DNA from 3 places in the Metabacillus indicus genome. Region 3 is predicted to be linked to each of the others. Evidence: riboswitches for the same ligand, from Rfam matches in the RefSeq annotation. Region 3 holds a riboswitch; each other region holds the start of a gene.
The links. A riboswitch is a leader RNA that binds a small molecule or an ion and turns the genes downstream of it on or off. The one in region 3 is predicted to bind S-adenosylmethionine.

Region 1 (3,271 bases), 1.6 Mb from region 3:
TGAAAGGAGATGAGATGGCATGGAAAAGAACATCTGAGCTTGAGGCCGGAACAACATGGTCTTCTTCTGATTTGAAAATCAGGGTCGGACAGGTTACTTCAGACAGCACGGGCTTCGTTGTTTTAATGAGCGTCAGCAGGTTGTGTACGGCTTTAATCGGAACGGCTTCATACGTAATTTCTTCTATATCGTCCGCTTTGATATCCGGTTTTCCTTCTGGAATAAAACGGGGTTCGATCTCGTGCTGAAAAACCTCATAGCCCGGAACACTGAGTGCAGCATTGATGGTGATCAGGCCGTCAATATCCTGGTGTCTGCAGGCAAGGTGAGCCGCTAAAATTCCGCCCATGGACTGTCCTGCAACAAAGATTCTGCGGCACACTTTTTTAAGCTTTTTATAAGCTTCTTCGATATTTTGAATCCAGTCTGTAAAGCAGCAGTCTTCAAAGTCTAGGGGAGTGGTTCCGTGGCCTTTCAGGCGCGGGGCATAAACGGTATATCCCTTTGCGGCCAACAGTTTTCCGAGCTCGCCAACACTTTGGGGAGTACCGGCAAATCCGTGGCACAGAAGAATGCCGATCTCATTTCCTTTATGAAAAAAACTTTCAGCTCCTGCAAGGACAGGCACATGTTTCTTCGTCATCATCATTTCCTCCCAATCAATTCTGAACTAAAAAACCCTCTCCTGCTTACAGCTGACAAGAGAGGGTTTTGTCTTTATCGGCCAAAGCATCGTGCTTTGCTGGTTGGAGCACCTTTCCGGCAAGCGGCGGCTGCTGTGAAGTCATGGAGCCAGATCTCTCGTTCACTCTTGATAGATTATATTTAATTCTTATTGGTTTAGTTGGTTTTAACGATCTTATCATGATGAAGAGATAACTGTCAATCACTTCCTGAAGCAATCCTCTTCACAAAATTGGTTCCCTGGAGTAAAATACTTATATTCCAATCAGACAGGTGGGTTTTAGTGTGAAAACCATTCCAAAACCTTTAGTATTAGTTAATCAATGGGTGATTGTGCTATCCGCTGCAGCATTCTTGATCAGCGGCATGGGCGCTTTTTTACTGGTGCCTCTTACGGCGGGAATTATGGGACTGCTGTTTAAAGTAAACCCGATTATGAAAGCTGCCGGCACCTTTTTGAAAAAAGAGCCTTCAGCCTATATACAGGAAGATTTTGATCAGCAGCAGTTTAATCAGGTGATAGCAGTGATCTGCCTGAGCCTTGGGTTTGCCGGATACATGCTTGACTGGACGGCGCTAGCCTATGCGGCGACTGCGATGGTTGCCATTGCTGCATTTGTCGCGATTCTCGGTTTTTGCATCGGCTGCTTTATCCGTTTTCAGTGGCAGCAGTATAAATACCGCAGACTTTCTAAACAGTCCAACTGATTTTTTAAAAAAGTGTTGACTTTCAGAAAATACCGGAGTAAAGTAAGACACATCGAAAATATAGCTTCTTATCACGAGAGGTGGAGGGATATGGCCCTTTGAAACCTCGGCAGCGGACTCATTATGAGAACTGTGCCAACTCCAGCAGGCGTGCAGCCTGAGAGATGAGAAGAGCGAACGGTCTTTTTTTGCAGATCCAGCCTCTTCCTGTCTTTCAGGGAGAGGTTTTTATTTTTGTTTAAAACTAAATCATGATTTTCTTATCCAGAGAAGCGGAGGGACTGGCCCCATGATGCTTCGGCAGCGGACTTTCGAAAAAGTACTGTGCCAATTCCAGCAGGCGATAGCCTGGGAGATGAGAAGAGAACCGGTGATTCGTAATGCCATGCCCTCTTCTTGTCGGATAGAAGAGGGTTTTTTGTTGTTAATGAAATTATAAAGAGTAAAAGTCTGTGGATAACATAACTAAGTTATCCTCGTCCAGCTCCAGCGCCTAGATCCTCTGTCAGAACAAATCCGTCAAAAAAGTCAAACCTGGACTTTTCCGTCGGATTCTTATCTGCCTATCGGATCTGACCAAGGCGCTTGCGCTTTTGTTCTTGCAAATAAATGGGAGGTTACATACATGATTGAATTTAAAGGTGTCACAAAGGTATACGGGAGCGGCGGCAATGAAGTGAAAGCTCTTGACGGCATTGATTTGGAAGTGAAAAAAGGGGAAATATGCGGAGTCATCGGTTTTAGCGGAGCCGGAAAAAGCACCCTGATCCGCACAGTGAATCTGCTCGAGCGTCCAACTGCAGGGCAGATCATCGTGGATGGTCTCGACTTAACGGCGCTTTCCAAAAAGGATGTGCGCGGAGTCAAACGGAAAATCGGCATGGTGTTTCAGCACTTTAATCTGCTTAATTCAAAGACAGTCTATGCAAATGTGGCGATGCCGCTGCTTCTCTCAAAGGCCTCGCCGAAAGTTATTAAGGAGCGGGTTGCTGAGCTGCTCTCGTTTGTAGGACTTGAGGACAAAGCGAATCAGTACCCTGATCAGTTATCAGGCGGCCAGAAACAGCGCGTCGGAATTGCAAGGGCACTTGCTACCCAGCCATCCATTCTTCTGTGCGATGAAGCTACCTCGGCACTTGATCCTCAGACGACAGCTTCGATTCTGAAGCTTTTGAAAAAAATCAACGAGGAATACAACATTACGATTCTCATGATCACGCATGAAATGTCAGTCATAAGAGAGGTTTGCGATACAGTAGCCGTGATCGAAGGCGGAAAAATCATAGAATCAGGTTCTGTGTTTGAGGTCTTCTCAAATCCAAAAACAAAAACCGCTTCAAACTTTGTCAGCTCTGTTCTGAATGATTCGATTCCTGAATCGGTTCTGAAACTTGTTCAGGAAGAAAACAGCCAGGGACAGATTTTCAAAATTAATTTTGTCGGAAAATCCTCAGGTCAGCCGCTGCTTTCGCAGATTGCGAAACGATTTGACCTCCATATCAACGTGCTGTTCGGCAACATCACGGAGCTTCAGGGGATTCCATTTGGACATTTAATCGTTGAACTTCAGGGAACGGAAAGTGAAATAAAAAGAGCGCTTCTGGTGATGAACCAGGAGAACGTATCAGTGAAAGAGGTGAATGCACATGCTAGTTGATTCTCAGCAAATAATCGATGCTTTAGTCGAAACACTCGCAATGACCGGTTTTTCCCTGCTTTTCTCCACGTTGATCGGCCTTCCGCTCGGCGTGCTGCTGGTCATCACCCGAAAGGGACATCTATGGGAAAACGCCATTATTTTTAACATCCTGAACGGGATTGTGAATCTTTTCCGCTCTGTGCCGTTCATCATTTTGATGGTGGCGATTGTTCCGCTGAC
Region 2 (3,271 bases), 540 kb from region 3:
GCCGCCTCATATTGTAAAAGCCCTGCAGGAAGCAGCAGGCAAACCGGACTATCACAAATATTCCCCGTTCAGAGGACAGCGTTTTTTAAAAACGGCGATAACAGAATTTTATCAAAGGGAATATGGCGTTACACTGGATCCTGACACAGAAGTGGCGATTCTATTTGGGGGAAAGGCAGGTCTTGTCGAAATTCCGCAGTGTCTCCTTAATCCCGGTGAGACGGTTCTTGTTCCCGACCCGGGCTATCCCGATTATTGGTCAGGCGTAGAGCTTGCGAGGGCCCGTATGGAATATATGCCTCTTTTGAAGGAAAATGAGTTTTTGCCTGACTATTCCAAGCTCTCTGAAAAAGCGAAGGCGGATGCTAAGCTCATGTTTTTAAACTATCCGAACAACCCTACAGGGGCAGTTGCAAGCCGGAGCTTTTTCGATGACACGGTTGCGTTTGCTGAAGAAAATGACATTTGCGTCGTGCATGATTTTGCCTATGGAGCAATTGGCTTTGACGGCAAAAAGCCGGTCAGCTTTCTTGAATCCGAGGGAGCAAAAGAGACTGGAATTGAAATTTATACGCTGTCTAAGACGTATAATATGGCAGGGTGGAGGATCGGGTTTGCAGTCGGCAATAAAAGCGTCATAGAGTCGATTAATCTTTTCCAGGATCACATGTTTGTCAGTGTGTTCAGCGGAATACAGGAAGCAGCAGCTGCTGCTCTTCTTGCCCCGCAGGATTGCGTCAGCGAGCTTGTCGCACGCTATGAAAGCAGGCGTGCGGCGTTTATAGACGCACTGAACGGCATCGGCTGGAAAGTGGAGGCTCCTCCGGGATCATTCTTTGCTTGGCTGCCTGTACCCGGGGGATTCACATCGGAATCATTCGCTGACTATCTGCTGGAACACGCTCATGTTTGCGTGGCGCCGGGCATTGGATTCGGGACGTTCGGTGAGGGGTATGTCCGTGCGGGACTTTTAACCTCTGAAGAGAGATTGAGAGAAGCAGCTGAAAGAATAAAATCTTTAAATCTCTTTTCACAGTCAGTTGACAGCTGAGGGAAAAGCTGTCATAATCCAAATTAATTTCAGGTTATTCAGAACATATACAATTCTTATCAAGAGCAGGTGGAGGGACTGGCCCGATGAAGCCCGGCAACCGACTTAAACGATGTTTAAGCACGGTGCTAAATCTTGCAGCAATTGCTGGCAGATAAGGATCTTACCCATTTCAGATAAGGTCTCTTCCGTCAGCGGAGGGGACCTTTTTTATTTTCTAATTCGAAAGGCAGGCATAATCATGAGCGGCGTTACAGCAACTTATCTCATCTATGATCAGAGCAGCATCCAAAAAAAAGCAGAAGGAATCGCCATAGGCCTTACGGTCGGCTCATGGACGGACCTTCCGGAGCTTACACAGCAGCAGCTGAAACAGCACAAGGGCCAAGTTGTATCAGTTGAAGAAACGGATGCTGAAGAACGCATTTCGGAGTTTCTCGGAAAAAAAGTGAAAAAAGGAATTGTAAAAATATTTTATCCTGGTCTTAATTACTCTCATGACCTTCCTGCAGTCCTTACGACGGTTTTCGGAAAGCTTTCCCTTGACGGCGAAGTGAAACTGCTTGATTTGGAGTTTACAGGAGATCTTCTTTCTTCCTTTCAGGGACCTGCATTTGGCATAAGCGGGATCAGGGAAAAGCTTGGAGTCTATAACCGGCCTCTTCTCATGAGCATTTTCAAAGGAGTCATTGGACGTGATCTCACGTTTTTAAAAGATCAGCTCAGGCATCAGGTACTTGGCGGCGTTGACCTTGTAAAGGATGACGAAATCCTGTTTGACAATCCTCTGACTCCGTTTGAGCAAAGAATTACAGCAGGAAAAGAAGTGCTTGGCAGCGTGTATGAGGAGACCGGCCATAAAGCTATGTATGCTGTTAATTTAACTGGAAAGACCTTCAGCCTCAAAGAGAAGGCAAGACGCGCTGCAGACCTCGGGGCGGACGCCCTGCTGTTTAATGTTTTCGCTTATGGTCTTGACGTTTTGCAGGAGCTTGCAGAAGACAGGGAGATTCATGTCCCGATCATGGCGCACCCTGCTGTAAGCGGAGCCTTGTCTTCTTCCGCCCTATACGGGATTTCGCACTCTCTGCTGCTTGGAAAGCTGCTGCGGCAATGCGGTGCGGACTTTTCCCTCTTCCCGTCGCCATACGGCAGTGTGGCACTTGAAAGGGATGCGGCACTGTCCATCGGTGCAGCGTGCAAAGAGACTTCCGGCATAAAAGAAACGTTTCCGGTTCCATCAGCTGGAATTCATCCGGGCCTTGTTCCTGTTCTTATCCAGGATTTCGGCATCGACAGCGTCATTAATGCCGGCGGAGGCGTACACGGGCATCCAAACGGTGCGCAGGCGGGCGGAAGAGCTTTCCGCTCTGCAATCGATGCTGTACTTGAAGGCATCTCATTATCTGAAAAAGCTAAAAGCGAACGCGACCTTCAGCTTGCGCTTGATCTTTGGGGTCAGGTGGAGGCGGGCCGATGAGCAAACCGGTTATTATCTGTGATTTTGACGGCACCATTACAAACAATGACAATATTATCGCGCTCATGAAACGATTCGCTCCTTCTGAGTGGAACACTTTAAAAGATGATGTTTTAAGCCAGCGCATTTCAGTCCGTGAAGGCGTCGGAAGGATGTTTGAGCTGATCCCTTCAAAGCTCAAGGCTGATATGATTCAGCATTTGCTGTTCACCGCACAGATCCGGGACGGATTCAGTGATTTTGTTCAGTTTGCAAAAGATCATGAAATACATCTGTACATTGTAAGCGGAGGAATTGATTTTTTCGTCTATCCGCTGTTAAACGGGCTTGTGGAATATGATCGTGTCTACTGCAATGAATCAGATTTCAGCGGGGAATTTGTTCAAATCCTCTGGCCGAATTCATGTGATGACAGATGCACAAATGACTGCGGATGCTGCAAGCCGAGCATCATCAGAAAGCTTGCTTCCTCTGATCAGGAGGTCATTGTAATCGGAGATTCGGTGACAGATCTTGAAGCGGCCAAGCTTGCAGATTTTGTGTTTGCCAGGGATTATCTTCTTGAAAAATGTGAAACTCTTCAGCTGCGGCATCAGGCATTTTCAACTTTTTATGACGTGATTGAAGGGCTGAAGAAAAGGCAGGAGGCGGCAGTATGAGCTTATATAAACAGCGCTGGAGTGAGCTTGCAGCTGTGAAAAGGGAACTGGCGGAACGGGACTGGTTTCCGGGAACAAGCG
Region 3 (3,271 bases):
AAGTCATCTGCAGAAAGATTGGCGTCCTGAATCATGGTGCCCATCGCCCCGTCAAGAACGAGGATTTTTTTCTCAAGCTGTTTTCTTATATCAGACATGCGTAATCTTCCTTTCGGTGGCCTCAGACTCTTTTTTATGGATATAATTCGTTAGTTCCACTGTCAGTTCATAATTCAAAAACGGTGTGATCAAGTAAATGCCGTAGAACAGATCAAACGCAGCATCAATCAGGTTTTTGGCAATGGCCAGACCCTCCTGATACGATTTTTCCTTATCATCTCCGGCATTGGCCATTTTTTCGCGGATGCTGTCAGAGAGGGTGATGCCAGGTATCTCATTATGAATAAATTCAGCATTCCGGCTGCTAGTGAGCGGCATAATGCCGATATAGACGGGTACAGTTAAGTGTTTTGTTTCTTCATAGACATCAATCAGCTGTTTTTCGGAATAGATCGGCTGGGAGATAAAATAATCAGCCCCGCACGCGATTTTTTTCTCGAGCCTTTTAACGGCTTTATCAAGATACTTCACATTTGGGTTAAAGGCGGCGGCTACAGAGAAGTTCGTCTTTTCGCCAAGCGGTTTTCCTGAGTAAGAAAGCCCGTCATTAAATTGCTTAATCAGACTGATCAAATCAAAGGAAGAAAGGTCATAAACAGAAGTTGCCCCCGGGAAATCCCCGATTTTGGACGGATCTCCTGTTATGGCTAAAACATCTGTTAATCCAAGGGTGTGCAGCCCCATTAAATGTGACTGCAGTCCGATTAAGTTGCGGTCTCTGCAGGTGATATGAATCAGTGAGCGAATCCCGTGAGTCTGCTGGACAATGGATCCCATGGCGGCATTGCTGATTCTTGGTGAAGCAAGGGAATTATCCGCAAGTGTTAAGGCATCGATTCCAGCCTCCTGCAGGGCCTTTGCTCCTTTCAAAAATTTATCAATCCCGAGCTTCTTAGGCGGGTCAAGCTCTACAATGATGGAGCGTTTTTCTTTGACAATATCCTGCAGCGGAGGATACTTTCTCTCTGCAGCAGAGGCAATAGAGATTTCTTCTTTTCTTGCTTTCACCTTCTTTTCAGTCACCGGAGGCAGTCCTTTAAGAGCAGAAGCCATTGCCCTGATATGATCAGGAGTCGTTCCGCAGCAGCCTCCTATTAATCTCGCACCCTGGTTTCTAAAAGCAAGTGCGCTTTCAGCGAAGTATTTTTCACCGGATCCGTAAACAAGTCTGCCTTCCTCGATAGTCGGTAGGCTGCTGTTTGGATAAACGGACAGGAAGGCCTTTTCTGGAAGAGGAACTTCCTCCAGAGATGAGAGCATATGATACGGTCCAAGCCTGCAGTTCAGCCCGACAACATTCGCCCCGAGTTCCTCAAGCTGGGACAGACCGTCAGAAAGAGGAGTGCCGTCCTGGAGAACGCCGATTTCATGGAGGGAAATGTTCGTTATGATCGGCAAGTCTGTTTCTTTTCTTGCAATCTCGAGAACGGTCTTCATTTCTTCAAGATCATAATACGTTTCAAGCAGGAGGCCGTCGGGTTCTTCGTTCAGCAGAAGATAGAGCTGCTCCCTGAAATTGCGGCGGAGATCCTCGAGCGAATAGGCTCCTTTTTTAAAAGCGCGTACACCGCCGATTGTGCCGAGGACATAGGCTGAGGTGCCTTCCGCAGCTTGCTTTGCAATTTGCACAGCCGTGCGGTTAATGGCGCGCACCTCATCTTCAAGCCCGTATCTGGACAGCTTGATATAATTGGCCCCGTACGTATTTGTCTGAATGACATCAGCGCCGGCATCAAGATACGCCTTATGAACATTCAGGATGTCATCCGGTTTTGACAGGTTCAGTTCTTCAAAACACCGGTCCACACCGTGGGAATAAAGCAAGGTGCCCATTGCTCCGTCCCCGATCAGAATTTTTGTCTGCAAGTCTGTTAAAAGTGCCAAAGCTATAAACCTCCTAAAATACAGCTGATAATGGAAAAAAGAAAAAAGCCTTCCAAGAAGAAGACTTTTGAGTATGCGCGGCTTCTTCTTATCGTCCGATGGATGCATCGCTGGAATTAGCACCTTGGATTGCGCCAGGTTGCTGAAGCTTCGACGGGCCAGTCCCTCAGCTTCTCTAGATAAGAATCGAAAAATATGAAATTGGCTAAATGATATTATATCTAATTTACATGTTTTTTTCGGGAGATTCAAGTGCGAAAAGTAAAAGTTTTCTGAATTGATGAGGAATTCTTGCCCCAGTCCGGATAAAAAAAGACCCAGCAGGAAAAACTGCTGAGTCCTCTCGTTTATCTGAAATTAATGAATTGAACATCGATCGGCAGATCCGCACCGCGGACAGCTGCAATCACCTGCTGCAGGTCGTCTTTGCTTTTGCCGGTAACGCGGACCTGATCATCCTGAACCTGCGTTTTCACCTTAAGTCCTGCATTTTTTATGATCGCGTTAATCTTTTTCGCATTGTCCTTATCAATACCCTGGACAAGCTTTGCACGCTGGCGGATGGTCCCGCCTGATGCGCCTTCAATTTTTCCGTAATCAATATTGCGCGTCGCCACGTTGCGCTTGATCAGTTTTGAAATGAACACATCCTTCAGCTGATCCATTTTAAACTCATCATCAGAAACTAAAACAAGCTCCTCTTTTTCAAGCGTAATGCTGCTTTTGCTTCCTTTAAAATCATAGCGTGTGCCGATCTCTTTCATCGTCATCGTGATGGCATTTGTTACCTCAGGCATATCCACCTTCGACACAATATCAAACGAACTGTCCTTGGCCATAAGAATCCTCCCAAAAGTTTGTATTATCCTTAGATTATAGTAGAATGTACATGATATAACAACTAACGGCAGTTCAGCTGCAAAGGAAGGAACGAACAAATGAATCCCGGAACGTTTATGACGCTTAAAATAGATGAAAAAGTAGATTACGGATATTATTTAACAGATGGAGAAGACCGAGTGCTGCTTCACAAAACGGAAATCACTGAACCGATTGAAGAATTGGACGAGGTTGAAGTGTATCTGATTGTTGACCATGAAGACCGCCTAGCGGCAACGATGAAAAAGCCGACGATATCAGAAGACCGGTTCGGATGGGTGGAAGTAGTCAGTGTCAGGGAAGACATGGGGGCATTCGTCGACATTGGCCTTTCAAAAGATGCACTTGTCGACAACGATATTCTCCCGGCTTACGTCAGTGTATGGCCAAAAGAAGGCGACAAACTCTACTGTTCCCTGAAAGTGACGAAAAACGGAAGATTTTTCAC

Region 1: it holds a riboswitch for S-adenosylmethionine, as region 3 does, so the genes downstream of both, ACK1LH_RS18135 (methionine ABC transporter ATP-binding protein) here and ACK1LH_RS04815 (bifunctional homocysteine S-methyltransferase/methylenetetrahydrofolate reductase) in region 3, are expected to answer to the same signal.
Region 2: it holds a riboswitch for S-adenosylmethionine, as region 3 does, so the genes downstream of both, mtnW (2,3-diketo-5-methylthiopentyl-1-phosphate enolase) here and ACK1LH_RS04815 (bifunctional homocysteine S-methyltransferase/methylenetetrahydrofolate reductase) in region 3, are expected to answer to the same signal.

What each region holds. Positions count from the first base shown of each region.
Region 1 covers NZ_CP176757.1:3,535,059-3,538,329, reverse strand. The annotation lists gene ACK1LH_RS18145 (alpha/beta hydrolase) at 1-643, opposite strand, end outside; SAM riboswitch class I at 715-821, opposite strand; gene ACK1LH_RS18140 (DUF4395 domain-containing protein) at 970-1,392, shown strand; SAM riboswitch class I at 1,458-1,563, shown strand; SAM riboswitch class I at 1,650-1,754, shown strand; gene ACK1LH_RS18135 (methionine ABC transporter ATP-binding protein) at 2,018-3,049, shown strand; gene ACK1LH_RS18130 (methionine ABC transporter permease) at 3,039-3,271, shown strand, end outside.
Region 2 covers NZ_CP176757.1:1,504,036-1,507,306, forward strand. The annotation lists gene ACK1LH_RS07470 (pyridoxal phosphate-dependent aminotransferase) at 1-1,051, shown strand, start outside; SAM riboswitch class I at 1,105-1,212, shown strand; gene mtnW (2,3-diketo-5-methylthiopentyl-1-phosphate enolase) at 1,293-2,531, shown strand; gene ACK1LH_RS07480 (2-hydroxy-3-keto-5-methylthiopentenyl-1-phosphate phosphatase) at 2,528-3,190, shown strand; gene ACK1LH_RS07485 (methylthioribulose 1-phosphate dehydratase) at 3,187-3,271, shown strand, end outside.
Region 3 covers NZ_CP176757.1:963,316-966,586, forward strand. The annotation lists gene metH (methionine synthase) at 1-98, opposite strand, end outside; gene ACK1LH_RS04815 (bifunctional homocysteine S-methyltransferase/methylenetetrahydrofolate reductase) at 91-1,944, opposite strand; SAM riboswitch class I at 2,030-2,130, opposite strand; gene ACK1LH_RS04820 (YajQ family cyclic di-GMP-binding protein) at 2,292-2,783, opposite strand; gene ACK1LH_RS04825 (S1 RNA-binding domain-containing protein) at 2,883-3,271, shown strand, end outside.